DNA from 4 places in the Bacillus sp. SSR7 genome. Region 1 is predicted to be linked to each of the others. Evidence: riboswitches for the same ligand, from Rfam matches in the RefSeq annotation. Region 1 holds a riboswitch; each other region holds the start of a gene.
What was found. Region 1 has a riboswitch for S-adenosylmethionine ahead of AC0NJG_RS08790 (YezD family protein). Riboswitches for the same ligand answer to the same signal wherever they lie in the genome.

Region 1 (8,010 bases):
TCGCAATTGCTACCGCCTTCACTTCTTCTGGTAAAACGAATACATCTAATTCATCAGCTAAATATGGACGGGCTGATAACCCACCGCCTACTTTTATATGAAAACCAACTTTTTTCTCACCATCTATCTCTTTCGTTGCAGGTGTAAATGCAACACAGTTAATCTCTGCGTTTGCTGAATTATAAATGTTAGAACTAATAGACATTTTAAATTTACGTGGTAAGTTAGAAAATTCTTCATTATGTTGGAAATAATCATATACCTCTTTCACAATGCCAGTTGTATCAAATAGTTCATTTGCATCAATGCCAGCAAGTGGATTCCCTGTAATATTACGCGTTATATCACCACACGCCCCAGCTGAAGATAACCCAACTCTTGCTAATCTTTTAAAAATATCTGGAATTTGATGAATTTCTAACCAATGAAACTGAATTGCCTGTCTTGTCGTAATATCTATTACGTCACGTCCATAATCCTCAGCGATAGAAGCAAGCACTTCTGCCTGTGCATTCGTAATAATCCCAGAAGGAATATTTACACGCATCATAAAATAACCAGCTTCTTTCGGTCTTTGTAAATACAACCCTGCCCATTTGAATGCGTCCCACTCTTCTTTCGGAATAGATTCGAAGCCATTCTCTGCATAGTAAGGAATATCATTAAAGATTTCCAATCCATCTTTTTTTAATTTATTTTTCTCAGTTTGATTTAATTTTTCATTGTTAGCCCATACTTTTTCATAACTCATTTTTTATCCCCCTATATAAAACTACGCTCTTGTAAGTACTTCACGATTTGTTCTGCACATTCTTCAATAGAATACTTGTGCGTTTGTACAATTAATTCCGCTTTCTCTGGTTCCTCATACGGTGAATCGATACCTGTAAAGTCTTTAATATCACCTTTTCTTGCTTTTTTATACAGCCCTTTCGGATCACGTTTCTCACACTCTTCAATTGGACATTTTACAAACACTTCTATAAATTCATCTGCAGCTAATAGATCTCTAACTTGTTTTCGGTCTACTCGAAACGGTGAAATAAACGCTGTAAGAACAACAGTCCCTTGATCTACAAATAACTTCGCCACTTCGCCAATCCGTCTTATATTTTCCATACGATCACTTTCAGAAAAGCCTAAGTCTTTATTTAAACCGTGGCGTATATTATCTCCATCTAGTACATAGTTTCCAATATTCTTTTCAAATAGTTTACGAGCAACCGCGTTTGCTACTGTAGATTTACCCGACGCTGATAAACCAGTAAACCAAATTACAAAACTATGATGCCCATTCTTCACTCTTCTCTCATCTTTTGAAACAGAAGCTGTATGCCAAGTAATATTCGTATCCATTTCATTCTCTCCCTATTCTGTTACTACTTCTTTTTTCAAACCTTTAATTAGTACCTCTACTACCTCTTTACGACTAAATGTACTTGGCGGAACCTCACCGTTTCTTAATAGTTCTCTTACTTTCGTACCCGATAAGATGACATGATCTTCTTTTCCATGCGGGCATGTTTTCGTCGAAGCCATCGCTTCACATTTCGTACAGTAAAAACTATGTTCAAAAAATAATGGCGTAATCCCTAACTCCTCCACTGTAAAGTTTGTAAAAATTTCTTGCGCTTCATAAGTACCATAATAATCTCCTACCCCAGCATGATCGCGCCCTACGATAAAGTGGGTGCATCCAAAATTCTTTCTGACTAACGCATGGAATATCGCTTCCCTCGGTCCTGCGTAACGCATTGCTGCAGGAAATACACTTAAAAAGACACGATCTTTCGGATAGTAGTTTTGAAGTAATACTTCATAACTTTCCATTCTTACATCAGCAGGAATATCATCCGACTTCGTTTCCCCAACGAGCGGATTTAAAAAGAGGCCATCTACAATTTCAAGAGCAGATTTTTGAATATATTCATGGGCACGATGTACCGGATTTCTCGTTTGGAATCCAACTACTGTTTTCCAACCACGTTTTTTAAATTCTTCTCTCGTTTCAATTGGATCTAAATGATAAGAAGGAAACAGATTATTTTCAAAACGTTTCGTAAGAACAATAGCTCCTCCGATGTAAACGTTCGGTCTTTCGTATAATTTTTTCACTCCAGGATGAGCCTCATCCGTCGTTTTATACACTAGTAACGCTTCTTTTTCCTTATCAGGCACAAAAATATCTTCTATTTGAATAACACCATATACATTTCCACCGTTAACAAGTTTTACTTCCTCTCCAACTTTTAGCGTCTCTGCTACTTCTTCTGTTACTGGTAATGTAATTGGTATACTCCAAACGCTCCCATTAGCTAAACGAAGCGTTTCTACAACCGAATCATAATCTTTCTTTCCTAAAAAACCAGTAAGCGGGCTATATCCTCCTGTCGCTAATAGTTCTAAATCACTTAACGCAATGTTATCTAGCCCAATTTCTTTTTTAATTTGTGATACGTCGTATGTCTCGTCTATTCGATTTATTAATTCGTTTCTTGTACTCATTTTCTATACCCTCTCTTAGCTTTATTTTCAAATTCATCTTATTGGTAATGAAGACCACATTCAGTTTTCACTTTCCCAGCCCATCTACCATCTCTCGAATCGCCACCCTCTCCTACAGGCAACGTACACTTCTCACACCCAATACTTGGATATCCAATGTCATGTAATGGGTTATAAGGCAAGCTATGTTTGTATACATATCTCCATACTTCTTTCCACGTCCAATGAATGAGCGGACAAACTTTAATAGATTGAAAGCGATGATCTAGATTTATAAACTTTGTATGCTTACGGGTTTCTGATTGTTCCCTTCTCAATCCCGATATCCACGCTTTTTCATTCGCTAATGATGCTTCTAAAGGTAAAATTTTTCTAATCTTACAACAGAGATTGGGATTGCTTTCCCATAGCTTGTCACCATGCGCTTTGGCTTGTTCATCAAGTGTAAGTTCTGGCTGTTTTTCTATAATATTCAATAAAGGAAATCGTTCCCGCACTTTTTGAATTAATTCATACGTTTCTTGAAAATGTACGTTTGTATCCAAAAATACAACTTTAGCAGATGGATTTACTTGGTTAATAAGATGCAGCAGTACCATCCCTTCCACTCCGAAGCTACATGCGTATACAATTTCACTTTTATATTCTTTATAAGCCCAACTTAATACAGATAATGCGCCTTTCGTTTCATCTTCTTCTGAAAATGAAACATCATTTTCTTCCCACGTTTCATACGTCAACATGTTTTTTCCCCCTGTAAAAGCAAAAAGACGGTTTTAACCTAATGAAATAGGTTAAAACCGCCTCTAGTTTTTCTAGTCAGCGCTTTTTACTTTAAACGTACTTTTTCACTTTTCTCTAATTGAATGACTTTTCCATCTTGCACAACAATTGTAATTGAACCATATTTCATATCAGCAAGCATCGCTTCAATTTTCTCAGATACTTCCTCAAAATGTTCCCGTACGCTCACGCGAACAGCCCCCCTTTTTATTCATAAAAAAAATCTTTCCCATTTCGAAAAGACTGTTCGGTAATATATTTTACCTTATCTTTCAAAATGGATTCCATTTTGCTGGATTTAGCACCTTGCTTTCTATAAGCAGGTTGCCGAGCTTCGCCGGGCCAGTTCTCTCCGCTTCTCTTGATAAGCTTTGTATTTGTATTTTATCACAATTCTGATTTTTTTCAATCCTAGTTTTCCGATATATTTTAATTACTTTATTTTATAAAAAAGGAATTGCCCATCCGAACAACTCCTTTTTCCTCATTTAAACAAGTTCTTTTATACGTATGCGATCGTTCCCAATAATATTTTCATATGTTTCGCGCTCTACAACAATTTGTGATGTACCACCTTTCGCGAAGACGACAGCTGGTCTACGAATCCGATTATAATTATTCGCCATTGAGTACCCGTATGCCCCTGTACACGAAATTGCTAGTAAATCCGCAGAAGCAACTTTCGGTAGAGTAATATCCCAAATTAACATATCCCCACTCTCACAGCACTTCCCTGCAATCGAAACAACTTCCTCGTTCTCATCATTCCCTCGATTCGCTAACATCGCTTCATAACGAGCGTTATATAAAGCAGGTCTTAAATTATCAGTCATCCCACCATCCACTGACACATATTTCCGAATACCAGGAATGTCTTTCACAGATCCGACTGTATAAAGTGTCGTTCCAGCATCACCTACAATGCTACGACCTGGTTCAACCCATATTTCTGGTAGTGGATATTCACATACTGTAAATTGTTCTCTCACCGCACTTGTTACAGCTCGCACATATGTCTCAAGAGTTAATGGTGTATCGGACTCTGTGTAGCGTATTCCGAATCCTCCCCCTACATTTAGCACTTTTACTACATAATTTGTTCGCTCTCTCACTTTTTTTAAAAATTGATGAAGAACTTCAATCGCTCGCACAAAGCCGGCTGTTTCAAATATTTGTGATCCGATATGTGAATGAATTCCTAACACGTTATAATTTGATTTTTGTAAAGCAAGCTCAATTGCCTGCATCGCTTGACCATTTGACACGCCAAATCCAAATTTTGAATCATCTTGACCTGTTGTAATATATTCATGTGTGTGCGCCTCTACTCCGGGCGTTACACGAATTAATATGTTCACAAATTTCCCATGTTGCACTGCTAAATCATGCAAAATTTCTAATTCTAAAAAATTATCTACGACAAAACAACCAATATTTGCCTGAAGAGCCATCACAATTTCTTCATCTGTTTTATTATTGCCGTGAAAATGAATGCGCGATGCCGGAAATCCTGCTTGAAGCGCAGTATATAATTCTCCTCCAGAAACAACATCTAATGACATATTCTCTTCACGAGCTACTCGGCACATCTCCATGCACAAGAACGCCTTGCTTGCATATGCTACTTGATAAGAGAAACCACTTTCTTTAAAAGCACGATGAAACGCGCGGCACTTTCCTCGAATTGACTCTTCATCGTATACATAAAGTGGTGTTCCGTATTGTTTTGCTAGCTGCGTCGTGTCGCACCCTCCAATTTCTAAGTGTCCTTGCCCATTTATTCGGCTTGTGCCGTGTAAATACATTTGAATTCCTCCCTTATTTCCTCTAAAACTCATAACCCCAATCTTCTATTCATTGCAGCACGCTTTTAGATAGACAAAAAACGCGCGGAACAATGTTCACACGCGTTTCTTATTAGGAAAAATATATATTGAAAAAATAAACGAGTTGTTATCTCCTCAAAATAAGAAACCGCATCAACATCTCCAAATAGCTCTCCATAAAATAAATCTTATGACAGTACTACATTTATTCAATGCAGTCCCAATATATGAATAAGATGGTTATTCTTATATTTCGGCAATAGTCCCTTTCAACCTATGATCACAGATTCCATTAAATCTCCCATAGCTTACTCTTTCCTATCGCGGCCTCTACCTTTGAGAGTAGATGAGGTAAGTCTATTTAATTTTCAAACATCTAATTGTTGCTATTAACAATACCAAAGGATCATTTTATTTGTCAAACAATTTTTTATATTGCTTTTTTACAGTTTAGTTTCGTATCGTTTGGTAAGCGCTTTACTGAAACCTTTGTCACTTCCCATTCGCCTTCTTCGTTATTAAATGTAATCGTTACCTTCTCAAAGGGTGGCGCAATTTTCCCGGCAACACGTTCATACTTTGTCACTTCAATACTTGCTTGAAATAAATATGTACCACTATACACTTTTTTTAAACTAATAATTTTAGGACATTGATAAGGCTTCAAGCTCCCATATTGTTTTTCAATTGCTTTATTTATTTTCGGGAATAACACAGAATAAAGGGCATCTTCCATAAGAGGTGCATCATATTGAGCTACCGACACACTTGGTGAAGCAAAAAGTATAACACTACTGCATACTATAAAATATAATAATTTTCGCATTATAACCTCCGTATTGTTACACGATTCTTTCCGCGCACGATAATAATCATACATAGAAACTCCATTTTATTGTCTCCTACTGCCCTTTTTCTACTCAATTGTTATAAAAAAGTCCACAACTCTCTTTTATTTTCGTATAATGATACTCATAGTATAATAAACATAATAATAAAGGACTGTTCGTATATATAAAATGAGGCGCTAATCAAATAGGCCCACAAGAACCGTCATGCTTTTTAGGAGAGGAGTATATTATGCTACAACGTCTGTTTCCAAAACTGCGATTCGCACTCGTTGCAGTCGTTTTATTATGGATAAAAACATATATTGTGTACAAGCTAGCTTTTGATATTAAAATTGATAATTTCTTTGAAGAATTTATGCTTTTTATTAATCCATTAGCTGCGTTACTTTTATTTTTCGGTTTTGCTTTATTTGCATCTAAACACCGGAACCGCATTATAGTTGGAATTAGTTTTATACTATCATTCATTTTATTTGGAAATGCAATGTTTTATGGATTTTATAACGATTTCGTTACGTTCCCAGTATTATTTCAAACAAATAATATGGCTGATTTAGGGACGAGTATAAAAGAACTCTTTACGTATAAAACATTACTGTTATTCGCAGATGCGATCATCTTAATGTTTCTTTCGCGTAAATTCCCAGCATTTTGCGACAAGACGCCGCTTTCTCGCTCTGAGAAGAGAACTTTCTTTAGCGGTGTAACTGCTCTATTAGCACTACAAATTGTTGTTTCCGTTATTTATAAACCACAAATGTTCTCGCGCTCGTTTGACCGTCAAACTGTCGTGAAAAATTTAGGTTTATACACATATCATCTATTTGATATTACACTTCAATCTAAATCTTCAGCTGAACGTGTATTTGCAAGTGGGGACGGGTTCTCTGAAATTAAAAACTATACAGACTCAAAAGATAAGCAAGTTGATAAGAACTTATTTGGAGCTGCAAAAGGTAAAAATGTAATTTTAATTTCAATGGAATCTACACAAAGTTTTGTTATTAATAAAAAAATAAATGGAAAAGAAATTACTCCATTTTTAAATGAATTTATTAAAGATAGTTTTTATTTCGATAACTTCTATCATCAAACAGGGCAAGGTAAAACTTCTGATGCTGAATTTATCGTTGAAAATTCACTTTATCCGTTAGACCGCGGTTCTGTATTCTTTACTCATGCAACAAATGAATATACAGCTACACCAGAACAATTAAAGAAATACGGATATTCTTCTGCTGTCTTCCATTCAAACGATAAAACGTTTTGGAATCGTGATGTAATGTATCCTGCACTTGGATATGATCGTTACTTTAATTTAAATGATTACGTAGGCACAGAACAAATGTCTGTCGGTTGGGGGTTAAAAGATAAAGAGTTCTTTGAACAATCTATTCCAAAGCTAAAATCTTTACCACAGCCGTTCTATACAAAATTCATTACTTTAACAAACCATTTTCCATTTCTTCTAAATCCAGAAGATCAATATGTTGATGAGTTTAATTCAGAAAGTGGTGTTGTAAACCGTTACTTCCCAACTGTTCGTTACACGGATGAAGCTCTTAAACAATTTATTAAACAATTAAAAGAAGAAGGACTGTATGATAATTCCGTAATTGTCATTTATGGAGATCATTACGGTATTTCTGAAAACCATAACGCAGCTATGGCTCAGTTCCTTGGGAAAGACGCTATTACACCGTTTGATTCTATGCAATTACAACGCGTCCCTCTCATCATTCACGTGCCTGGTCAAGAAGGAAAAGTCATTTCTAAAGTGTCTGGTCAAATTGATATTAAACCAACGCTACTTCATTTACTTGGTATTAAAACAAATCAATCAGTTGAATTTGGAACTGACCTATTTATTAAAGAAAAAGACCCTCTTATGGTAATGCGTGATGGTAGCTTCGTTTCGGGAGATTATGTGTATACAAAAAACATGTGCTATAAACGAAACACAGGTGAAGAAGCAGACATCTCATTATGTCAACCGAATATTGAAAAAGCAAAAACGGAATTGAAACTTTCCGACAAACTCATTT
Region 2 (8,010 bases), on a different contig from region 1:
CAGACCTATTCCGAAAAAAATATAATATTACAGCGAAGTATGTCCTTTCCTATGTTGGACGGATTGCTCCTGAAAAAGATATTGATACGTTGCAAAATCTTATCGTTAAATCAACGCATACTCGAAACGATATTCATTGGCTTATAGCAGGAGACGGTCCTCTAGCAACAAATTTGCGTGAAACTGTTCCGCAAACAAATGTCACGTTTACTGGCTATTTACAAGGCGTAGATTTAGCTGAAGCATATGCTTGTTCTAACATCATGGTATTTCCATCAGCTACTGAAACATTCGGAAATGTTGTACTTGAATCGCTTGCATGCGGTACACCTGTCATCGGTGCAAATGGTGGCGGGGTTAAAAATATTATTACAGATGGAAAAACGGGAGTTCTTTGTCCGCCCAAAAATGAGGACGCATTTCTATCATCCATTTATTCTTTATTACAAAATGAAGAAAAACTGGAGCAGATGGGAATAGCAGCTTCATCTTATGCGAAATCAAAGAGCTGGGATGAGATTTTTCGTGACTTGCTTAACGAATATGAAGAAGTCCTTCAGCATAACGCATCAGAGCTGCTTGCTTAAATAGAAAAACTCCCTTCAAAAAAAGAAGGGAGTTTATTACACAGTTGTAAACTTTACTTAAATAAAGTGAAACTTTAATCAGCCCGACCCCCACTTAACTTCTTTGCTTTCGCTGAATTTTGAGGTGTGGGTCTTACTGCCCGTTAATGCGGGATAAATGATACACAAGGTGAAATATCACCTTATTCCTATATTCATTATAACAAAAATAAACATAACTAAATAGACTTGTAATAAAAACCCATAAAAATTAATATATGGTTATACATTATTTTAACTGTATAGTGATTTTAAGAAATTCCCCTTAAAATCAACTTACTCACATACCTTTATACAGTAATTGTTCCCCAATTTCTGTATACCAAAAAACCTTTCATTCATTTGAAAGGTCTTTTTGAGCCTGCACATATTCTTCTTTCGTATTCACATTTATAAACCAATCCGCATTCGCTTGTACATCTTCACCAGCAATATATTTCACATTACATTGTGATAAAAGCTGGCCCATACTTCTTTTTTCTTTCTGAAGCAAAGCATAAATCTTTTCTTTCACGCGGTTATGATACGCTGCAAGTAACGGTTGTTTCCTTCCATTAATAATAGGTACAACCGCATCGTATTCATTGCTCGTTTGCTCTAGCAAAATGGTAAACCATTCTTGCGAAACATTTGGCGCATCGCATGGCATAATAGCGTACCAATCTGCTTCTATATATTCCATTCCTGATACAATTCCAGCAAGTGGCCCGTCCCCTTTATAATGCGGAATATCTTCGATAACAGGCACTTGTACGAATTTCTCTACTCTCTCTTTTATATGAGAATGACTAATGACTACAACTTCTTGGAGCGCACTTGTCATCACTTTCAAAATATGCTCAATAAAAGTACTCCCTTGCCAGCTTGCTAATGCTTTCGGCTCACCGAATCTACTCGACATACCACCCGCTAATACAATTCCAGCCCACTTACTCATTGGCGATGCAACTCAAATGTAATATGACCTAGTTCTGGTAAAATTAATTTATTCATCGCAAGGTGAACCGCTCCGCTCGATCCTGGCATCGAGAAAACTACTTTGCGCCCAATTGTGCCACCAATCGCTCTGCTTAACATTGCGCTGCTTCCGATATCTTCTAAATAACTAATCATGCGGAACAACTCACCAAATCCAACAATTTCTTTATGTAATAACGCTGATACTGCTTCAATCGTCACATCGCGTTTCGTAATACCAGTTCCGCCATTTGTTAATACAACGTCTACATCTTCCCTATGATAACCAGCTAATACTGCCTGCTGAATACTTTCTTTATCATCTTTTACAATTTCATAAGAAGTCACTGTATGTCCTGCTTCTTTTAGCAATGCATGTAATAGTTGTCCGCTCTTATCTGTCTCTTCTGTACGTGTATCGGAAATCGTCACGATCTTACAACGTACTTCTTTTGGCGCTTGTTTTTTATGTTCGGTTACGCTCATTTTTTCATCTTTCCTTTCTTAAAGACTTTTCTTCATTTTATCATACATATCTTTACACAATTATGTATGAAGCCAACAATGGGCCATGATACAATATAAGTATACTAACCCACAAAAAGGAAAATGAAAACATCCTTTCTTATCCCCCTAGACTTCACATCGTTAGCTAACCTTTAACTTTTTGGTATTTTCTACAGATTAAAATTCAGTTTTTAAAATTGCACTACCAAATAAATCGGAGGTCTACATATTATGGAACTATACAAAAAATTAACAACAACATTCATCCTCTTATTCGTCGCTTCCATCACTGTTGGCTTTTCTCTAAAAGGCGCAATTCCATACGCTACATCAGTAAGTATTATATGCGCAACACTATTTTTACTAAGCAGTGCTTTTTGCGCAGGCAAAGCACGTCAAATGAAAGGGTAATTACATATGTTCAAGAAGAAACCAATCCTTTGTAAATCATGCGGGAAAGAAATACAAACGTATGAAAAAGCGTGGATTCATATGCCATTTCCGTCAAGTGGTATGACTAATATAAGAAAGTATATTGAACTAGAAGGACACATTTATTGTAGCTCGTGTATTGAAATAATGAACAAAAACTAGTAAATACAAAAGGTGGGCTTATATTGTTTGAATCAAACCGTATCCAGTTACGAAAGTTTTCCGAAGATGATATTCTAACGTATTATAAATGGCATAATGATATAGACGTTATGAGTTCAACTACACTTAACCTTGATAAATATTCCTTACAAGATACAGAAAAACTTTGCCAGCAATTTATTCATTCTCCAAACTCTAAGAGCTATATCATTGAAGAAAAAGCTACGAACCTTCCAATTGGTATTACGTCTTTAATTCATATTGATTCATATAATCGAAACGCTGAATGCATTATTGATATTGGTAAAAAGGATTACTGGGGGCAAGGTTATGGGAAGGAAGCTTTCACCTTATTATTGAATTATGCATTTTTAGAATTAAATTTACATCGCCTTTCTTTACGAGTATTTTCTTTTAACGATAGAGCAATTAAATTATATAAATCACTCGGTTTTCAACATGAAGGAACTTGTAAAGAAGCTATATTCCGCAACGGCACTTGGCATGACATTGAACTCTTCGCTTTATTCCAACGTAATTATAAATAAAAAAAGCTTTGCGCTCACCGCGCAAAGCTTTTTTTCATATATTATAGACCAGCTTGCTCTTTTAAAGCTGCAGCTTTGTCTGTACGTTCCCATGATAGATCTACATCAGTACGTCCGAAGTGGCCGTAAGCTGCTGTTTGTTTGTAAATTGGGCGACGTAAGTCTAGCATTTTAATAATACCAGCTGGGCGAAGATCGAAGTTGTTACGAACTAGTTCTACTAGTACGTCTTCAGATACTTTACCAGTGCCGAATGTATCAACTGAAATTGATACTGGTTGTGCTACACCGATTGCGTATGCAAGTTGTACTTCTGCTTTTTCAGCAAGACCAGCTGCTACGATGTTTTTCGCAACATAACGAGCTGCATATGCTGCAGAACGGTCAACTTTTGTTGCATCTTTACCAGAGAATGCACCGCCACCGTGGCGAGCGTATCCACCGTAAGTATCAACGATGATTTTACGTCCTGTTAAACCAGCATCACCTTGTGGTCCACCAATTACGAAGCGGCCAGTTGGGTTAATGAAGAATTTTGTTTCTCCATCCATTAATTCTGCTGGTACTACAGCTTTAATTACGTGCTCTTTTAAGTCGCGATCGATTTCTTCCCATGTAACATCTGGGTGATGTTGTGTAGAAATTACGATAGTATCAACACGTACCGGTTTACCATTTTCATCATACTCAACTGTAACTTGCGTTTTTCCATCCGGACGTAGGTATGATAATGTATCATCTTTACGTACTTCAGTTAAACGGCGAGCTAATTTGTGAGCAAGCGAGATTGGAAGTGGCATTAACTCTTGTGTTTCATTACATGCGAAACCAAACATTAAACCTTGGTCTCCTGCACCAATTGCCTCAATCTCAGCGTCAGTCATTTGACCTTCGCGTGCTTCTAGCGCTTGGTCAACACCCATAGCGATGTCAGCAGATTGCTCATCGATAGATGTTAAAACTGCACAAGTTTCTGCATCGAATCCGTATTTTGCGCGTGTGTAACCAATGCCTTGAATTGTTTCACGAACGATTTTTGGAATATCTACGTAAGTAGAAGTCGTAATTTCCCCCGCTACCAATACTAAACCAGTTGTTACAGTTGTTTCACAAGCTACACGTGCATTTGCGTCTTTTGATAAGATCGCATCTAAAATTGAATCAGAAATTTGGTCACAAATTTTATCTGGATGTCCTTCAGTTACAGACTCAGATGTGAACAGATGACGTTTTTTTGTCATGTGGTAAACCTCCCTACAGTAATTGTATATATTGTACGGAACTCATCCTTAATTTGCCACAGATTGCGACATACATTTATTCTCCCACACAAGCATACAGAAAAACCTTTCCTACATAATAGAGAGGAAAGGTTTAATTTGCTACTTGCATACTGCTTTTTGCCCTTCGCTCTTATCGTTCGAGACCTGTAGCCTCGCACAGGTTTTAGCACCTATTCACTTGTGTTTACCAATACAAGTGAGGTTGCTGGGCTTCATCGGGCCTGTCCCTCCGCCAGCTCGGGATAAGAGAGTATCCGTCCCAACCTATACTAAAGAAATGATATTCATTTGTCAATTAATATTCACATTTTCCTGAAAGTTTTTCTCAGTGCGCCTGAAATGAAATATTAATAAGGAAATAATTCATTCACACAAACAAAAAGAAATAAATAGTATACATTATTTATATAATTGTGTTATACTCTTGTTGGGGATTACGAGAAATATTTCATTAAATGAAAAGGATGGTATATAAATATGAGTACTGTGAATGTCCAAATTGGTTTACACGAATTATTGAACGGAAGCAATGCACAGATTCAACTAAGTGTTCCGCAATTAGTGGAAAAAGTATTAATGCGAAATGAAGGGAAATTAACTTCGACTGGTGCCGTTTCTGCTTCAACTGGAAAATATACAGGACGTTCTCCTAAAGATAAATTTATTGTGAAAGAAGCATCGGTTGCTGACAAAATTGCTTGGGGAGCAGTGAACCAACCGATTTCTGAAGAACATTTTAATAAATTATATACGAAAGTTTTAGAATACTTAAAAGAGAAAGAAGAGTTATTCGTCTTCAAAGGATTTGCAGGCGCTGACCGCAATTACCGCCTACCAATTCAAGTTATTAATGAATATGCATGGCACAATTTATTTGTACATCAATTATTCATTCGTCCAACTGAAGAAGAATTAACAACTCATGAATCAGAGTTTACAATTGTTTCTGCACCGAATTTCAAAGCTGATCCAGCTGTTGACGGTACAAACTCTGAAGCATTCATTATGGTTTCATTCGAAAAACGTATCGTACTAATTGGTGGTACAGAATACGCTGGAGAAATGAAAAAATCAATCTTCTCTATTATGAACTTCTTATTACCTGAACAAGATATCCTTTCTATGCATTGCTCTGCAAACGTAGGTGAAGAAGGCGACGTAGCACTATTCTTCGGTTTATCTGGAACAGGTAAAACAACATTATCTGCTGATCCAAACCGTAAATTAATCGGTGATGATGAGCACGGTTGGTCTGATAACGGTGTATTCAATATTGAAGGCGGTTGCTACGCAAAATGTGTAAACCTTTCTCACGAGAAAGAACCACAAATTTTCGATGCAATCACATTTGGATCTGTTTTAGAAAACGTTATCATTAATGACCAAACGCGTATCGCAGACTATAACGATACTACTTTAACAGAAAATACTCGTGCTGCATACCCTATGCATGCGATCGACAATATCGTACTGCCAAGTGTTGCAGGACACCCAAATACAATCATCTTCTTAACTGCTGATGCATCAGGCGTATTGCCTCCAATCAGTAAGTTATCAAAAGAACAAGCTATGTACCATTTCTTAAGTGGTTATACTAGTAAACTAGCAGGAACAGAGCGCGGCGTTACATCTCCGCAAGCAACATTCTCAACTTGCTTCGGTTCACCATTCTTACCACTTGATGCATCTCGCTATGCTGAAATGCTTGGTGAAAAGATCGAGAAACACGATGCGAAAGTATTCTTAGTAAACACTGGCTGGACTGGTGGCGAATACGGCGTTGGTAAACGTATGAACTTAGGTTACACTCGCGCAATGATTCAATCGGCATTAAGCGGTGAACTTGCGAAAACTGAAACAGCTAAACATGACATCTTCGGTCTTGAAGTTCCACTTCACGTACCAGGTGTACCTGACGAAGTGTTAATGCCTGAACAAACTTGGGCTGATAAAGCTGCTTACAAAGCAAAAGCAATCGAACTTGCAAATGAATTCAAAGCTAACTTCAAAAAGTTCGACAGCGTATCTGAAGACATTATTAACTTAGGCGGCCCAATCGCTTAAGTGCAAACTTTCTGTTGGAATCACCCTTTACTCATATGAATAAGTGTCGTGTAACCGTAAAGTTTCGCGTACTCACCGACAAAACCCAATGCGGCTTAACGGTTACACACACTTACATAAAAAAGAAGCTTACGTTTTTGCGTAAGCTTCTTACTTTATCTTATATAAAGTGAAACGTTAATCTCTCATCTGTGACTTAGTTCGTTAATTTACAGAATTTTCTCTTTATAGTTATTTACTTTTAGTTTTCTATGATATAATTTACATATATAGGAAGGGGTGAAACCTATGAAAAACTTTTCTCGTACAGGAAAAATTTTATTCAGTTATGGAGCGATCCAAATGTTTTGGGGACTTGTAATGCTTAACGTTCATTTATTTGAGCATACAAGTGAAACGATAAAATATATTATTCTAATTATCGGAATAGTTTTTTGTATTATATCCAACTTTTTTAAAGAACCTAAAAGTCATACTCATACTTGATTTCATGTTAACTTATTGGAAGCAGATACCTACATTTTATTCAAAGTTTCACTTCCTGTTGTACTCCCCCTCGCAGAATCCCCTATCCCAGAATAACCTCATTTCCACACAGACAAATCACGGCTTCTAACATATAAATTATATCCCTACTCCCTACATCCTTCTGGTTTTACTCCGCGTGGGGCTAAAACAGTCCCTAACCGCTTCTATCCCCCGCTGGATCCTCTATTCCATCTAAAAAGAGGCTTTTTATCTTTTTATCTCTTCGTTAATTCTTTCTCATCTTTCATACTATAGTATCCTAAATTCACAACGATTAAGAAATAACCACCCATAATCCCTACTGCAAATGCCCACATAACCATGTGGTGCTCAATTTCGTACATAATAATAGCACCTAAAATAGCAGCGGCAAAACGATTAAACATACCGAGCGTCGGTGCTTTCGTTTTCTTTACAATACTATCTCCAAGCTTCTCAATTCTTCTCCCTAAAAGCCAAACGCAATACATACTTACAATAAGCCCAATTCCAGCGCCTAAAAAATGTGCTGAAAAAGGTGTTAGCATCCATCCTATTAACAAAATACCTAGTATATAATACGATTGAATTTTAAATGACCTTAATGACATACTAATCATGCTGTACCTCTCTTCATTCGTTCTTATCTATCCAACAAAAAATTTCTTTTAAATGCATATTCCTTAAATTCATTTCACTCAAATTAAAAACAACATAAACAGTATGTTTATGTTGTTTAAATGTTTTTAGAAAATAATATTATACAAGATTTCAAACATCATATTCTCATATTTTGTGACGGTTTTTCAAACTTTTTTCGTCCATTTATGAAAAAAATGATATCAATCTATGAACATACGGATATGATGTAATAAATACACAAATAAAGGGGGCGTCTAATGATTTATTTTTTAATGGCTCTCA
Region 3 (8,010 bases), on a different contig from region 1:
CTTTAAATAGTAGGAGAAAAATAAGGAGTCACTCATGTATTTTAATGGATTCAAATTACTTTATGTTTTTAAGGATTAAATGAGCAGGTCCTTTTAAAAATAAGGGAAAGATGATTTAGGGCGCTTCACCTGAATATAAATAAATTGCACATTTTCTTAAAAGCAAACTATTGAATTATATCAATAATTAGATTAAATAATATAATGTATTAATCTTAGCAGAAGGGAGGAATAACCATGCAATTAGTTTGTTTTAAAGTAGTAAGTGGACAATACTTCTTAGTTGTAGAGGGTATCGAGATCCCTGTCCCAATTCCAGCGTTTGCTGCAGCTCTATTAATTGGTTTAGGAGTAATCCCGCTTTGTTCTTAATATAAAGAACTCCAAACAGCCCTACCTTTCAATTGATAAGCCCTCAAGTGTAAGAATGCTTGAGGGTTTTTATAATAAAGAAAAGACACCCAAAGGTGCCTTCCTCCGACTTGAACCACTTTAATTTTAATGATATGTATTGGACGCCAATTCAATTATTATTTTACTATGTCAAGTAATATTGTACATTGAGAAATTTGGTATACCTCTTTATTTAAACGTAAAAAGCCCTAGAAGGTCTGGGACTTTTTAACAGAATGAAAATGATTCAAAAAATGGACTTTTATAACGTAACATACGACTGTTTCATAAATGTATCGTAAAAGTGAACAAAATCTATATTTTGTAAATAAAGATTCAGAGTTATAATATTTGAGTAATACATTATGTAATTATAGGGGTGGAGAGCTTGGATAGAACATTTGAGTTTAAAGGGGCAGGGAAAACAGTAGTAAGAATAGAGGATAACTTCATTCGACTGAAGCGAAGAGGAGCCTTGAATTTTTTAAATCATGGATTAGACGGTGAAAAAACCATTGATATTAACAATATGACTGGTATTCAAATTAAAAAAGCCAATTTTCTCACAAATGGTTACATACAATTTATTTTTATGGGTAGTCAAGAGAGTAAAAAAGGGGTTATGGCTGCAGCAGCAGATGAAAACACAGTTATGTTTACAAAAAAAGAAGAAAAAATGGCTGTAGAAATTAAAGAGTATATTGAGAGTATTTTAGCTAATAAAAGCAAACCTCAAGTTTCTGCATCAGTAAGTGGGGCAGATGAAATATTGAAGTATAAAGAGTTGTTAGATCAAGGAGTTATTACTGAAGAAGAGTTTCAAGCGAAGAAAAAGCAATTATTAGGAATTTAAAAAAGCACTCATATGAGTGCTTTTTTTATTTTAAACCGAATTGAGATTTATTTTGCAATTTACCTTCTTAGAACATGAAGTTCGCATTAGCACCAAATCCTTTTTCTACATTCCATTTATACATAATGGTATGAAGTTGTTCGCTAGCTTGCCCAGTCTAAGATAAAACTTCCCCGTCGCTACCAATGATAGTTTTAACTTCGTCGTAACTCATTCCATTTTTGATTTAATTGAACTTAGTTTTGCTAATTCCAGGTTTATTTTTCGGAGCTTCTTCTTTCTTAGGCCCCTCTTTTTTGGGTTCTTCTTTTTTAGGCTCTTCTTTAGTAGCTGGCGCTTGTGTTTCTTGTTTAAGGGTACGGCCGCATACCCATTAACTTAAGAAAAGTAAACATCCCCAAAACAAAAATATGAGCTCATTTCTCGAAATAATTAATTGTAGAGAAAGAAAATTGTCATTTAGGGGGTACTTCAAAACCTTAGCTTGATGGCGATGGGGTCTCGTCACACATCTCTAAGTTGCGGTGATCCCCATAGCCAAAGAAGTAAGAAGATATTTAGAAGCGCATCAAATTTTGAGGAAGTGCTTGTGAACTGTATCATAAATAAATGAGGTTTTGTATGTTCAATTTTTAAATAATACCCAAGAAGGAGTGGATTGCAGTTATAGTAATACTCCTTTTTTTGTATTTCTATAATAGATGATTTTTTTAAAAAAACAGAATTGTCTTGACAGTTATTGAATGGATTGATAAGGTTATAAAAAAATATTTCTTATCCAGAGAGGTGGAGGGACTGGCCTTATGAAACCTCAGCAACAGGTCTGCTTAAGTAGACACTGTGCTAATTCCAGCGGGTGATAATCCTGATAGATGAGAGCTTCCGTTTTTATTTGTCAGTAGCGCCCTCTTTTTTAGAGTGCGTTTTTGTTTTTTCTGGATAGTAACTAAAGGAGAGTAGAAATGGAGAACAAAAATGGGCAAGAATTTCAAAGGAAAATGCAAGCACGTCATTTAGTCATGCTATCACTTGGTGGGGTGATTGGAACGGGCTTATTCTTAAGTTCGGGTTACACTATTCAACAAGCTGGCCCATTTGGAACAATTCTATCCTATTTGGTTGGTGCACTAGTGGTTTATCTAGTTATGCTATGTTTAGGAGAACTTTCCGTACATATGCCCGAAACGGGCGCATTTCATAGTTATGCAGTTAAATACATTGGACCGGGTACAGGGTATACAGTAGCCTGGTTGTATTGGTTAACTTGGACTGTTGCTTTAGGTTCTGAATTTACAGCCGCAGGATTACTTATGAAGCGATGGTTTCCATCGATTAATGTTTGGGTATGGAGTGCTCTTTTTGCCATTTTGATCTTTGTATTAAATGTTCTGACTGTTAAATTTTTTGCCGAATCCGAATTTTGGTTTTCATCGATAAAGGTTATAGCTATTGTGATTTTTATTGTTTTAGGAGTAGCGGCAATGCTAGGGTTTCTTCCGATGGCTCATTCAAAAGCAGCACCATTCTTTTCTAATTTTACAAGTGGAGGTTTATTTCCTCATGGTGCTACGGCCATTATGATGACCATGCTTGCGGTTAATTTTGCTTTTTCGGGAACAGAATTAATAGGCATTGCAGCTGGAGAAACAGCGAACCCGGAAAAAATGATACCGAAGGCCATTCGAACTACTCTGTGGAGATTGATCATCTTTTTTGTAGGAACGATTGTTGTTTTATCTGCGTTATTGCCTATTTCCGATGCGGGGGTATTAGAGAGCCCTTTTGTTGCAGTTCTAGAACGAATTGGGGTGCCATATTCAGCTGACATAATGAATTTCGTTATCTTAACAGCCATTTTATCTGCGGCAAACTCAGGCCTTTACGCCTCTTCTAGAATGCTTTGGTCGCTTGCTAATAAGAACATGATATCCCCCATTTTTGGAAAAATGACGAAGCAAGGTGTTCCAATCAACGCCGTCATTTTCAGCATGGTGGGTGGAGCTTTGGCTTTGCTCTCAAGTATTGTGGCACCAGATACTGTCTATATCGTACTTGTTTCCATTTCCGGTCTAGCAGTAGTCGTAGTTTGGATGAGTATTAGTGCTTCCCAGTTCCTATTTCGCAGACAATTTTTGAAAGAAGGAAATTCTGAAAAGGACTTGATTTATCGCACACCACTATATCCATTAGTACCAATTGCTTCTTTTATCCTTTGTCTGGCATCGTGTATTGGAATTGCATTCGATCCAACACAGAGGATTGCCTTATATTGCGGCATACCGTTTATTTTGTTTTGCTATGGAAGTTATTATCTAACAAAAAATCTAAAAAAGAGGGGCGTAGATTATGTCGAACAAAATCAACCCAATTGATGATATTTTATCCCAACATTCCATTATGATTCTTGACGGAGCATTAGCTACAGAATTGGAGGCACATGGATGTAATTTGGACGATCCCCTTTGGTCGGCACGTGTGTTACTAGAAAATCCAGAACTAATTTATCAGGTTCATTTAGATTATTTTATTGCTGGAGCGGACTGTGCCATAACAGCAAGCTATCAAGCTACTATTAGTGGTTTTTCCACGCGTGGAATACAAGAACAGGAAGCTTTGAAATTAATTAAGAAAACGGTGTTACTTGCAAGAAGGGCAAGAGATGATTTTTGGAAGGAAAATAAGCAAACGAATAGGCCTAAACCATTGGTTGTTGCATCAGTTGGGCCGTACGGGGCTTACCTTGCAGATGGTTCAGAGTATGTAGGCAACTATGGTGTGACAGATAAAACATTAGCAGACTTTCACCGTTCGAGAATGTCCGCGTTAATTGAAGCAGGTGCAGATCTATTGGCATTTGAAACGATCCCTTCCCTGCAAGAAGCAAGAGTATTAGATACATTATTGCGTGAGTTTCCAGAAACATATGCGTGGCTTACCTTTTCGCTAAAAAATGAGAAAGAGATTAGTGAAGGTATGAAACTCGTGGAGTGTGCACGAGCTTTTGAGAAAAGTGAACAAATTGTAGCAATAGGCATCAATTGTGCGCCAGTAAACGTTGTGACTGGTGCAATCCAAGAGTTGAGGGCAAACACCAAAAAACCGATTATTGTTTATCCAAACTCTGGTGAAACTTATAATCCAGAAACAAAAACATGGCATGATTATGAACAATGTAACGCGTTGGATATTCAATCTGAAGAATGGTACCAAGCAGGTGCACGTTTAATAGGTGGATGCTGCAGAACGACACCTTATCACATTGAGGGGATATCGAACAAGTGGCGTTCTTCCGAGTTTTTCTATTCGAACGAAGCAAAGCAGTAATGTAATGATTGATAATCTATTTTTGTGTGTATTTTCATGATTTAGCTTGTTAAGGAATCTACAGTTTCATCTAGTGGCACAAAATGTTTTTTCAGAGACACAAATGTGGATGGTAGCCTCGGAAATCCTCTGGACTTTTGGGTACCTTAGGTATGGAAAGGAATCAGGGAAAATAAAAACCGCTGGTTTAATAGATATGGTAGATAACATGCTGAATCTTTTAATGAAGATGTAGTTGATCCAATTGAAGGTGAAGGGGACCATTTATTTATTTATTTAAAAAATAGTTCAATAATTATATGAAAAGTTGTAGTAGTTAATATGGTCATATTGTTGTAAAAAAGGGTAGATGTAAACAGGTATGCTCTCCTGTTCATCTATCCTTTCCTTTTTACCTTATAAAATGTGTGACATTATATTCAATCGTATAAATATAGGATTTCATTACTATTTCCTGGATTTTTAATAAAACGATAGGGTTTATTTGGTATGCGTATTATTAAGAGTATGCTTCTATTTTAGGAATGCTTTACCTCACAAAATGAAAGTACACTTTGTTTCCATTCTTAAGTTGATAGATGTCTGGTGCCCCACTGTAAGAACGTAATTGTATTGTAGAAAAATAAAATAGAAGGATTACTTACCTTTAGTAAATATGAGAACTTTATATTTTTATTATTTACGATTATGCAATATCAGACCTCAGATATTAAAATTTATTTACGAGCTTTTAATTTATATAAATATCATACATGGATTAATGGTTTTATTCTAAATGCAATTCTTAATTGTAAAGTTTCGTTTGGATCTTTTATGTTTCGTCCAAGTATTTCTTCACATTTCTCTAAACGATAAATAACGGTATTACGATGTAAAAATAAACGTTTAGCAGTTTCGGATATTGCACAATGAGTTTCTAAATAAACAGATAACGTGTGCAATAGTACAGCATAATCTTTTTCATTTTCATTTGCAAGTGAATGTAGTGTGCTCTCATAGAACTTTTTTAATTGTTCTTGTGGAATCATACGTAAAATCGCTGAGATTTCTTTTGCTTGATAGATCTCAATAAATTCTTTACTCCCTGATATTTCACCGTAGTAAAATGCATCTGTTGCTTCTTTAAATGAATGAGATATATGTAACAATTGTTCGCTAGAATTAGCAATTCCAAAAGATATGCTTTTTTGAAAATATGTATAGATTTTCACCTGTATGTTTTTTAATAAAGAGATCATTCGTTCTTTTTCAGTTTGTCTCCAAATGCCATCACAATTCACCAACAAAACATACATATCATCTTTTATGAATAAATGAACATTTGCAGTATAAGAATTTAGTTCTTCCTCTATCAAGTCATATATAAGATCCTTTTCTTCTTGATATTCCATAAATGACATAGTGAATTCTTTTATATCTATTTTTCCTATAATACAAATATACTTTTGATCAAATGATAAATTAAATTCTTTTCCTAGATTAATAATTTCATTTTGAGTAGAGAAAACACTATTAATAACATTCGTAAAAAATTCATCCTGAATGCGTCTTGAGTATTGTCTTAAAGAATGTTCTTTTATTAATTCAAAAGCAAGGACGTTTGCAGCTTGTTCAACAGCCAATACCATTGAACGATTTAAAGGTGAAATAAAGCCGTCTATAACTAAATAGCTGTATTGATTATTCTGTGTAAAGATGGGAAAAATTGAAACTGTATCACGAGTTTTAGTAAGAAGAGAAAAAGTAACAATTTCTATTGTTGATAACGGTAGTTTACGCCCGTTTATAAAAAACTTCTTTAAAATTTGAATAGATGCTTTAGTGTTATTGTATTCGGAAATAGGGCGCAAGTGATAGTCAAGTAGTACAACTGGTAACTGAATTATTGATGATAAATTTTCCAAAATCATATTTATGCCTTTTCCACTTATAATGTGATTTGAAAATTGTTGATGTATTTGCATTGCTTGATGTAATTCATTAGTTCGCATATCCAGAATATAACTTAAGGTTTGATTTACAAGATCTCCTAGTCCTATGTCAAATGGGAGCTCAATAATTGGAAAATAAATTTCATCTGCTAATGAAATAATTTCTTCGGGTATTTCTTGTAAAAACCGTTTAGTTTTTATACCTAAAGCTGTACAACCTTGTTTCTTCATTTGTATGATAAGTTCTCGTAATGCATACATATCGTCTTTAAAATGATATGCACTTGTAACTAATAATTCGTTTCTTTTTAAGAAATGAATTATATCAGGTGCATCCATCATATTAACGGTATAAACTTCTTGTTCTAAACCCTTATGACCAGCGATAAGTTTAGCTTGATCAAAAATAGGGATTTTCATAATATCATATAGTTTCATTAGATTTCCTCCAAGGATGACTTATGTAGGATATTAAGAGCCAAATTACTAAATAAGTAGATTATACTAACTCTTACTATGTATTACAAAGTTTAAATGTAAATACTACGTTATAGAAAATAATAACTGGATAAATTGATTAATAATATTTTGCTAAATAATGGCCATTATAAAACAGGAAACCTGAGAGTAAAAGGTGTTAACTCTAACTATGGTTATAATAACTAAAAAAACAGTATATATTTGGATGATTTGTCAATGTAGTTATTAGAATTAAATAATAATATATGAAATAGGCCTTATAAAAGATTCGAAAAGTTGTTGGATATCCAATTATTTCAGTGTTATGTTTGAAAGATTCTCCATAAAAAGATAGGGAAATAAATAGATTTAAAATGAATTGTGAGAGAAAGTATTATACGAATTTGACAAAGTGTTAAAGTAGTATGCTTATAAAAATATTAAATAAGGTGGATTTTCACTGAAAAATGTAAAGGGAGTATTGTTAATATGTCTGAATCCTTAATGAAAAAACAAGATAAATTTGGAGAATCCACTACTTTGATTCCTTACTGGTGGAAAGTTGTACTGGCATTTACTTTAGGAACAATATTTCTTAATGCGGATCGGTACATTTTAAACCCTATATTGGGAGAAATAGGGTTGGAGTATAACTTGAACAATACTCAATTGGGTTTAGTAAATAGTATTTTCTTTTTCACTTATACAATCGCACAAATTCCGGCCGGTACATTGAGCGATAAGTTTGGGAGGAAAATAATTCTGGTTCCGGGTTTTATTTTATTTGGAATTTTTACAGGAGTAAGTGGTATTATGGCTGGATTTACAGGATTCTTAGTGGCGCGTGCTTTAACAGGACTTACACAAGCTACTTATTATGGACCGCAGTTCGCACTTTCTTCTGAGGCAATACCAAATAAAAGAAGGAGTATCGGTTCTGCCATCATTAATAGCGGAGCAGCTTTAGGAATATCATTAGGCTTTATTTCTTCTAGTACCCTTGTGTTGGAATGGGGAATAAACTGGAGAATGATGTTTTACATATTTTCC
Region 4 (8,010 bases), on a different contig from region 1:
TTGTTATACTAAAGGGGAAGACAAAAGAAAAGGGGACATTGCCTTTGATGAAATTTTTAATTTTAGCTATTCTCACTTTGTTTTTGATTCCATGGACAAGAAGAAGCGGTAGTAAACTTCGAGCAGTGGATAAGAAAAGGGATGAGAAGGTTGTAAAGGGTAAGAAATCATCTATTTTAGTTATTCCAGTTTTATTTTGGATAGGTATTGCAATCTATGAATATTTTTGGCTAATTGATGATCGAGCAGATTCAATTCTTACTCATTATTCTGTTGCAGTAGCAATTTTAATTGGGCTTGTTTTATTTTCCCAAGATCAAATAGGTAAATTAGAAGGTACGTTAAAAGGACTTCTAATGCTTGTTTTACTTGCAAGTTACGGCTACTTTGGTTATTTGCACGATATAGTAATCTCGCAAAAGAAATATGATTCTGTTGTAAAGGTAGAGAAAGATATTTCAGAGCCATTTACTGAAAATGATCAGCCATTTACGGTGCCGCCAAAGACAGCGGAGAATAAGATGAAAAAAGTATTTGGGGATATTCCGAAGGTAGCTTATTTTGAGCTAGGAGAATTAACGCCACAAATGGTAAATGGCGAGGCTTTATATGTAGCACCGATTGAAGTTTCAGGATTTTTTAAAGCACGTAAAGCTGAGACAATTCCAGGGTACGTCACGATGTCAGGTACGAATCCTGATGCAGAAGCGAAACTGCACCTTGGTTATAAAATGAAATACGTGCCAAGCATGTTTTTCGGAAATCATTTAGAGCGTGTGGTAAGGCAAGCAGAACCAAATTTAATTTTTAAAGGAAAACCTAAATTTGAAGTGGATGATAAAGGGAAACCGTATTACACAATGACGTACGGTGAATTTATTTCAGGAAGATCTGGATTTGAGGTAGAGGGCGTTGTAGTAGTAGATGCACAAACAGGTGAAGTGAAAAGATACGATAAAGGCAAGGCACCTAAATTTGTTGATGGCGTATTAAATCACGAGACTGCATCTACGTTAAATACGTACTTCGGTAAATATATTCACGGATTTTGGAATACAAAATTCTCGCAAACTGATATGAAGATCCCGACTGAGTGGGGAACGAAAGAAGGAGTTACACCGATTTTCGGTAAGGATGGAACACTATATTACTTTACTGATTTCACTTCTCCGAAAGAAGGAGTAGATTCTGCACTAGGTTATTCACTTATTGATGCGCGTACAGGTAAGTTGTATTACTATAACGGAAAAGAAGTAAAGGGAATTATGGATGGTTCGGCTGCTTCGGAAGTCGTGGATAATTCCTTTAAGAGAGAAAAGTGGCATGGAACGATGCCGGTTATTTATAACGTGTACGGTAAACCTTCTTGGATTGTACCTGTTATTGATGACGGAGGATTAGTACGTGCCCATACTGTTATCTATGCTTCTAATGCGAAAATATTTGCAACAGGTTCGACGCAAAAAGAAGCGCTTGAGAATTATAAAAATGCGCTGAGTGGAAGCGGAGATTCATTTAGACCGACTTCAAATGGGAAAGAGGCGCAAAAAGAAGGCACTGTACAACGTGTATATAAAGAAAAATCAGGTGAAAATACAATCGTATACGTACTGTTAGAGAATGAACAAAAAGTATTTATGATACCTGTAAAGAAATTCCCATATGCTATGTTTACAGAAGTGGGAGATCCAATTCAAATCACATATTTAGATACAGGAGAGGCGATGTCTTCCGTATCTAAATTTACAAATAGTAATCTGAACAAGTAAAGCGATAGAAATTCTATCGCTTTTTTTTACAAAATTAAACAGGAAAATGCGCTATACTTGACGTATGTTTATGTTGTAACTATAATTGTTACGATTTAGTATGTATAGGAAAGGGTGAATGAAAAAAGTGAATGAAGTTAATCAGGAAATATATAAGCCTGTAAAGATGAACAGGTTATGGATGATTCTTGTACTAGGGACACTTACGGCGATTGGGCCATTATCTATTGATATGTATTTGCCTTCGTTACCGAAGTTAACGGATGACTTGCAAACAGGTGCATCCCTAGCCCAGCTTACATTAACAGCTTGTTTGCTTGGGCTTTCAGTAGGACAATTATTTGTTGGCTCAATTAGTGATATTTACGGAAGACGCAAACCTCTTATTATTGCTCTTATTATTTATGTTGCTTCTTCTTTACTTTGTGCTGTTGCGCCATCTATTTGGACTTTAGTGTTATTACGCTTCCTACAAGGAGCTTCAGGATCAGCTGGGATTGTTATATCACGTGCAATGGTACGTGACATGTATTCAGGTTCTGAAATGACGAAGTTCTTCTCACTGCTTATGTTAGTAAACGGAGCAGCACCTATTTTGGCACCGATTATTGGGGGGCAATTATTACAGTTTACAACGTGGCGCGGTGTTTTCATCGTTCTTGGAGCAATTAGCGTATTCATGTTAATATCAGCTACTTTCGTATTGCGTGAAACATTACCTCCTGAAGAAAGAGAAACGGGTGGTTTGTCAGGAACTTTGGCGACGTACGGAAAATTGTTAAAGGACCGTCTGTTTATGGGATATGCATTGTCACAAGGATTAGTAACAGCGGCAATGTTTGCATATATTTCGGGTTCACCATTTGTGTTGCAGAACATATACGGAGCATCACCACAGCAATTTAGTTTATTCTTTGCGATTAACGGCATCGGTATTATTATTGCTAGTCAGGTTACGGGTCGTTTAGCGGGGAAAGTGAATGAGAAGACATTATTTGTCTCTGGTATCATTATTGCAGCTGTTGGTGGTTTATCTTTACTACTGACAATCTTACTAGGAATAGGGTTAATTGGTGTTTTATGCTCGTTATTCCTTGTCGTATCAAGTGTTGGGGTTGTCTCAACAACGGGGTTCTCATTAGCGATGAGAAATCAAAAACAAGCTGCAGGAACAGCATCAGCTTTATTAGGTTTATTACAGTTCATTTCAGGAGCGCTTGTTGCACCGCTAGTAGGTATTGGTGGAAGTAACACCGCATTACCGATGGGTGTTGTAATAGCTCTTTGTGAAATTGGTGCGGTACTATGCTATTTATTTATGGCTAGAAGAAGTGAAAAGCAGTTTGAACTGCAAGCAAGACAAAATTTAGAGGCTTAACAAAAAAGAACTGATTCAAAGGGAATATTTGAATCAGTTCTTTTTTCATTGCTTTGAAATATCTCATATAGTTTTGTAAGGTGATGTAGTAAAGCAGTGCAAAAGTTATTTGTATAAAGTGACGATACTGTGACAAACATGTTGGTATACATGTTACGATGTCGTCTTAAGTGTAAAAAGTAGGATGTTCTCGGTATAATAACAAGTGGAGATAAAAGAAATTATAATAAGTAGTAGCTGTAGATAAAAGGAGAAGAAGAGATGAAGAAGGTTTTGGGTATTGCCGTAATGGGAAGTATGATTCTTCTAGCAGGGTGTAATGGAAATAAAGATACGAAAGAACCGAAAGAAAAGGTAGAGCAATCTACAGAACAAACAGAAGAGATGAAAGAATACCGTGCAGTACATGAAAAATACGATTTGAAAATGAATAAAGAGATTAATAAGGCACTACAGTTATTTGAAGTGGCAAAAGAAAAGGGTGGTAAGGAAATAACGACTGCTACATATAAAGAAGATGTGCAAAAAGTAACAACGAGCATGTTAGAAGATATTGATCATATGCGAAAAGAAATTCGTGTTCCAAAGTCGAAAGAGCAAGAACATGAGGTATATGTTGGTTTCTTGAATGAATCGGAACAAGCAATGAAAAAATTACAGAAGTTAGCTAAAGAAGAAGATTCATCGTTGATTCGTGATATAGAAATTAACTTTGCAACAGCATCGACATACTATAAACGATTTCAAGCAGAAACGAAAAAATAACCTTGCCTATGCAAGGTTATTTTTTCTTCTTGCCATCTTCGTCTTCATCCTCGGATACTAATATCTTCTGTTCTTCGTGAAATTCGGAAATAGTTTGCCCGGTAATATTATCGAAAGGGGTATAAAAAGAGGTGATACTTTTCTTTTTGATGAAGAGTTTGTAGAAGCCGATGATGACAAGTATAACGATTGTTAAGGGTAATCCTATAGTAGCTAGAAGTAAGGGGGCCATCTTATAGCTACTTTCATATCTTTTTTTATTATAGGCGAAACGCGATATAGATAAATAAAAGTATTAAAAACTGATTTTTCTAAATATATCCAATTTGATTGACTTTTCGTTTTTTCAGAATTATAATTCGAAATATACAATTTGAACCAAATAATAATATAGCAATTTACTTATCCAGAGAGGTAGAGGGACTGGCCCTATGACACCTCAGCAGCGGGTTCTGTAATAGGAACACCGTGCTAATTCCAGCAAGCAAGTCTTGAAAGATAAGTGATGGGCCTTTGTTTATTAAGCCTTGATCTTATTTTTTAAGATCAAGGCTTTTTGTATTCTAAAAAGAGAAAAGGGAGTAATGGAAAAAGTACGTTCATAAAACTGAGTAAATATATGTGTTTAGGGGGTTATTAAAGTGTATGTAATTAAAAAATTATCAGTTATGGTGTTCACGCTATGGGTTATTACGACGGTGACATTTCTAATTATGCATATTATTCCGGGGGATCCATTTTCATCAGATGCAAAAATCTTTCCTGAAGAAGTGATCCAAAACATGAGAGCGAAGTATCACCTTGATGAACCGTTATGGAATCAATATGTTGCTTATTTAGACGGCGTAGTTCATTTTGATTTTGGTGAATCTGTTCAATCAACCGGGCAAGGTGTATCAGAAATTATAACAACTGGTTTTGGTCCATCAGCAATTATTGGTTTACAAGCACTTGTTATTTCATTGCTAGTCGGAATTGCTGCAGGTACATTTGCTGCTCTCTATCATGGGAAGGTAATTGATTACGGTGTAAGTTTACTTGCCATCCTCGGTATTTCTATTCCGAGTTTTATTTTAGCACCACTATTTATACAAGTATTCGCTATTCAATTCGAGCTCTTACCAGTAGCCTCTTGGGGTACATTTGAACATACGGTATTGCCATCCTTTGCATTAGCGTTAGGACCAATCGCAGTGATTACAAGATTTGTTCGCTCTAATATGATCGAAGTACTGCAGAGTGATTATATTAAGTTAGCGAGAGCGAAAGGTATACCGATTAAGAAGATTATTATAAGACATGCTCTTCGAAATGCGATTGTTCCAGTACTTACATTTGTCGGACCATTAATGGCGGGACTTTTAACAGGTACTTTCGTTATTGAAAAGATTTTTTCAATTCCTGGTCTCGGAAAATATTTTGTAGATAGTATTTTTAATCGAGATTATCCAGTGATTATGGGAACAACCATTTTTTATAGTGCACTTTTAATTGTATGTATTTTTATTACAGATATTATTCACCGTATTGTTGATCCACGTATTCGTTCTATTACGTAAGGAGGGGGATGTTTAGATGGGAGCTTATGAAATTAATGACCAGTTATTAACAAATGAAGAGAAAAAAGAATTAACAATAAATAAAGATCAGCAAAAGATTAGCCGAAAGAAAGAAGTGTTTCGTAAGTTTGTATCGAATCCAATCGCAGTTTTAGGATCAGTGACGTTATTACTCATTATTGTTTTCTCACTTGTTGGTGAAAGTTTAACGCCATTTACTGCGAGTGAACAAGTAAAAGAGGCAACAAACTTACCACCTAGTAGTGAGCATTGGTTCGGAACAGATGATTTGGGAAGAGATATATGGGCACGTACTTGGGCTGGCGGGAAAATTTCATTAACAGTTGGATTAGTGGCAGCTGCTCTTGATATAGGACTTGGTGTGCTAATCGGAGGATTTAGTGGATATGTGAGAGGGCGCAATCGCCTTGGGACATTAATTGATGAGTGGATTATACGAGGAATCGAAGTGTTATACGGTATCCCATATTTATTAATTGTTATTTTACTATTAATTGTTATGAAACCAGGTCTTTTTACCATTATCATCGCCCTTGCATTAACAGGATGGATTGGTATGGCACGTCTCGTTAGGGCGCAAGTCTTATCTTTAAAACAAAGAGAGTTTGTTATTGCAGCGGAGCGGTTAGGTACATCACATATAAAAATTATATACGGGCATTTAATTCCGAACTTAACGGGCATTATTATCGTAAATTTATCATTTACAATTCCAGCAGCTATTTTCTCAGAATCATTTTTAAGCTTTATTGGACTAGGAGTGCAATCACCGGCAGCGAGCTGGGGGACGATGACGAATGATGCACTTGGGACATTATTGAGTGGGGAATGGTGGCAGCTATTCTTCCCAGCAATCATGATTGCGCTCATTATGTTCGCGTTTAACGCAATTGGTGATGGTTTACAAGATGCAATTGATCCAAAAATCGTAAAACGGAATCGAAAGGAGAAAAAACATGGGACAGCTCTTATCTTTAGAAAACGTAACGTTAGCCGTTGAAAAAGAGAATAGTAAACAAGCAATTGTGAAGCATGTTTCCTTTTCTATTAGCGAAGGTGAAATAGTTGCACTTGTAGGAGAAAGTGGTTCAGGGAAAAGTGTTACAGCACAATCTATTATCGGCTTAAATCAAGAATCAATTCATATTGATGATGGAAATATATCTTTTGAATCAAAGGAATTAACGAATCTACAAGAATCAGAATGGAATCAAATTCGAGGGAAAGATATTTCGTTTATCTTTCAAGACCCACTTTCATCTTTAAATCCGACGATGAAGGTGGGAAGGCAAATTACAGAGGTGATTTTGCAACACGAAAAGAAATCGAAAAAAGAAGCAAAAGAAATTGCGATTAACTTGTTAAATGATTTAGGGATACATGAAGCAGAGAAACGCTTTGAACAGTACCCACATCAATTAAGCGGAGGCATGAGGCAACGTATTTGTTTAGCAATCGCATTTGTTTGCCACCCAAAACTCGTTATTGCGGATGAACCTACGACAGCATTAGATGTAACAATTCAAAAGCAAATTATGGAGTTATTAAAGGAAAGAAAGGAAAAGCAAAATACGAGTATTTTACTAATTACGCACGATTTAGCACTTGTACGTGAAGTAGCGGATCGAGTAGTTGTGATGTATGGGGGACGTGTTGTTGAAAAAGGAACGATAGAGGAAGTGATAGGTTCCCCTAAACATCCATACACAAAAAGCTTATTACAAGCAATTCCTAATATGGATGATTCCGAAAAAGTATTACGTGCAATAGAAGGGACGACACCTTCCATTGAGACGTTAAATAGCTTTGGTTGTCCTTTTGTAAATCGTTGCCCAGTAGCGATAAAAGAATGTATTCATCGTTTCCCAGAGAGAACAACATATTCCAAGGAGCATAGTTCACATTGTTGGCAACATGTTCTGGAGCATAATAAAGCGAAATCAAAAGAGAAGGTGAATGCCTCATGACGATAGATTTAATTACTGTAAAGCAAGTAACGAAAACGTATGGAAGTAAAAATAAAGAAATCGCAGCGTTAAAAGACATATCACTTGCGATCCCGAAAGGAACAACGCTAGGCATTATTGGAGAAAGTGGTTCAGGAAAAACAACACTTGGTAAGCTCATAGCTGGGATCGAGAGCCCAACGTCTGGTGAAATTGATTATAACGGTCAAGTCGTTCACAAGTTGAAGGCAGCTCATAAACGTGATTTCTTACAGAAAGTACAGTTTATTTTTCAAGATTCCACAGCAGCATTAAATCCGCGCTGGAAAGTACGCGATAGCGTAACGGAAGGTTATATTTCATTCGGTTTAGGTGATAAAGGATTAAAGGATAAAGTAGCAGGTGATGCGCTAGAACGTGTGGGATTAGATAGACGATATATTGATCGCTATCCGCACGAATTTAGCGGGGGACAACGTCAACGAATTGCTATTGCAAGAGCGTTATTGTGTGAGCCAGAAGTATTGATTCTTGATGAACCAATTTCAGCATTAGATGTTTCATTGCAAATT

Region 2: another riboswitch for S-adenosylmethionine. It lies ahead of metK (methionine adenosyltransferase); the one in region 1 lies ahead of AC0NJG_RS08790 (YezD family protein).
Region 3: another riboswitch for S-adenosylmethionine. It lies ahead of mmuP (S-methylmethionine permease); the one in region 1 lies ahead of AC0NJG_RS08790 (YezD family protein).
Region 4: another riboswitch for S-adenosylmethionine. It lies ahead of AC0NJG_RS25620 (ABC transporter permease); the one in region 1 lies ahead of AC0NJG_RS08790 (YezD family protein).

The regions. Positions count from the first base shown of each region.
Region 1 is NZ_JBVVXV010000003.1:284,828-292,837, forward strand. Features, by position in the region: gene AC0NJG_RS08770 (nitrite/sulfite reductase) at 1-751, opposite strand, end outside; gene cysC (adenylyl-sulfate kinase) at 763-1,356, opposite strand; gene sat (sulfate adenylyltransferase) at 1,369-2,505, opposite strand; gene AC0NJG_RS08785 (phosphoadenylyl-sulfate reductase) at 2,544-3,248, opposite strand; gene AC0NJG_RS08790 (YezD family protein) at 3,335-3,478, opposite strand; SAM riboswitch class I at 3,551-3,659, opposite strand; gene lysA (diaminopimelate decarboxylase) at 3,777-5,093, opposite strand; lysine riboswitch at 5,274-5,455, opposite strand; gene AC0NJG_RS08800 (DUF3888 domain-containing protein) at 5,545-5,940, opposite strand; gene AC0NJG_RS08805 (LTA synthase family protein) at 6,195-8,010, shown strand, end outside.
Region 2 is NZ_JBVVXV010000018.1:27,542-35,551, forward strand. Features, by position in the region: gene AC0NJG_RS24170 (glycosyltransferase family 4 protein) at 1-587, shown strand, start outside; gene AC0NJG_RS24175 (molybdenum cofactor guanylyltransferase) at 961-1,563, opposite strand; gene AC0NJG_RS24180 (MogA/MoaB family molybdenum cofactor biosynthesis protein) at 1,560-2,069, opposite strand; gene AC0NJG_RS24185 (hypothetical protein) at 2,322-2,501, shown strand; gene AC0NJG_RS24190 (hypothetical protein) at 2,508-2,684, shown strand; gene AC0NJG_RS24195 (GNAT family N-acetyltransferase) at 2,708-3,232, shown strand; gene metK (methionine adenosyltransferase) at 3,274-4,473, opposite strand; SAM riboswitch class I at 4,643-4,764, opposite strand; gene pckA (phosphoenolpyruvate carboxykinase (ATP)) at 4,993-6,579, shown strand; gene AC0NJG_RS24210 (hypothetical protein) at 6,868-7,065, shown strand; gene AC0NJG_RS24215 (ATP synthase subunit I) at 7,323-7,706, opposite strand; gene AC0NJG_RS24220 (hypothetical protein) at 7,986-8,010, shown strand, end outside.
Region 3 is NZ_JBVVXV010000016.1:75,373-83,382, reverse strand. Features, by position in the region: gene AC0NJG_RS23045 (hypothetical protein) at 238-372, shown strand; gene AC0NJG_RS23040 (SHOCT domain-containing protein) at 782-1,246, shown strand; SAM riboswitch class I at 2,018-2,125, shown strand; gene mmuP (S-methylmethionine permease) at 2,209-3,618, shown strand; gene mmuM (homocysteine S-methyltransferase) at 3,593-4,570, shown strand; gene AC0NJG_RS23025 (PucR family transcriptional regulator) at 5,317-6,939, opposite strand; gene AC0NJG_RS23020 (MFS transporter) at 7,450-8,010, shown strand, end outside.
Region 4 is NZ_JBVVXV010000020.1:21,591-29,600, forward strand. Features, by position in the region: gene AC0NJG_RS25600 (DUF3981 domain-containing protein) at 48-1,769, shown strand; gene AC0NJG_RS25605 (multidrug effflux MFS transporter) at 1,888-3,147, shown strand; gene AC0NJG_RS25610 (hypothetical protein) at 3,409-3,912, shown strand; gene AC0NJG_RS25615 (DUF3951 domain-containing protein) at 3,929-4,144, opposite strand; SAM riboswitch class I at 4,312-4,417, shown strand; gene AC0NJG_RS25620 (ABC transporter permease) at 4,554-5,471, shown strand; gene AC0NJG_RS25625 (ABC transporter permease) at 5,488-6,492, shown strand; gene AC0NJG_RS25630 (ABC transporter ATP-binding protein) at 6,449-7,459, shown strand; gene AC0NJG_RS25635 (ABC transporter ATP-binding protein) at 7,456-8,010, shown strand, end outside.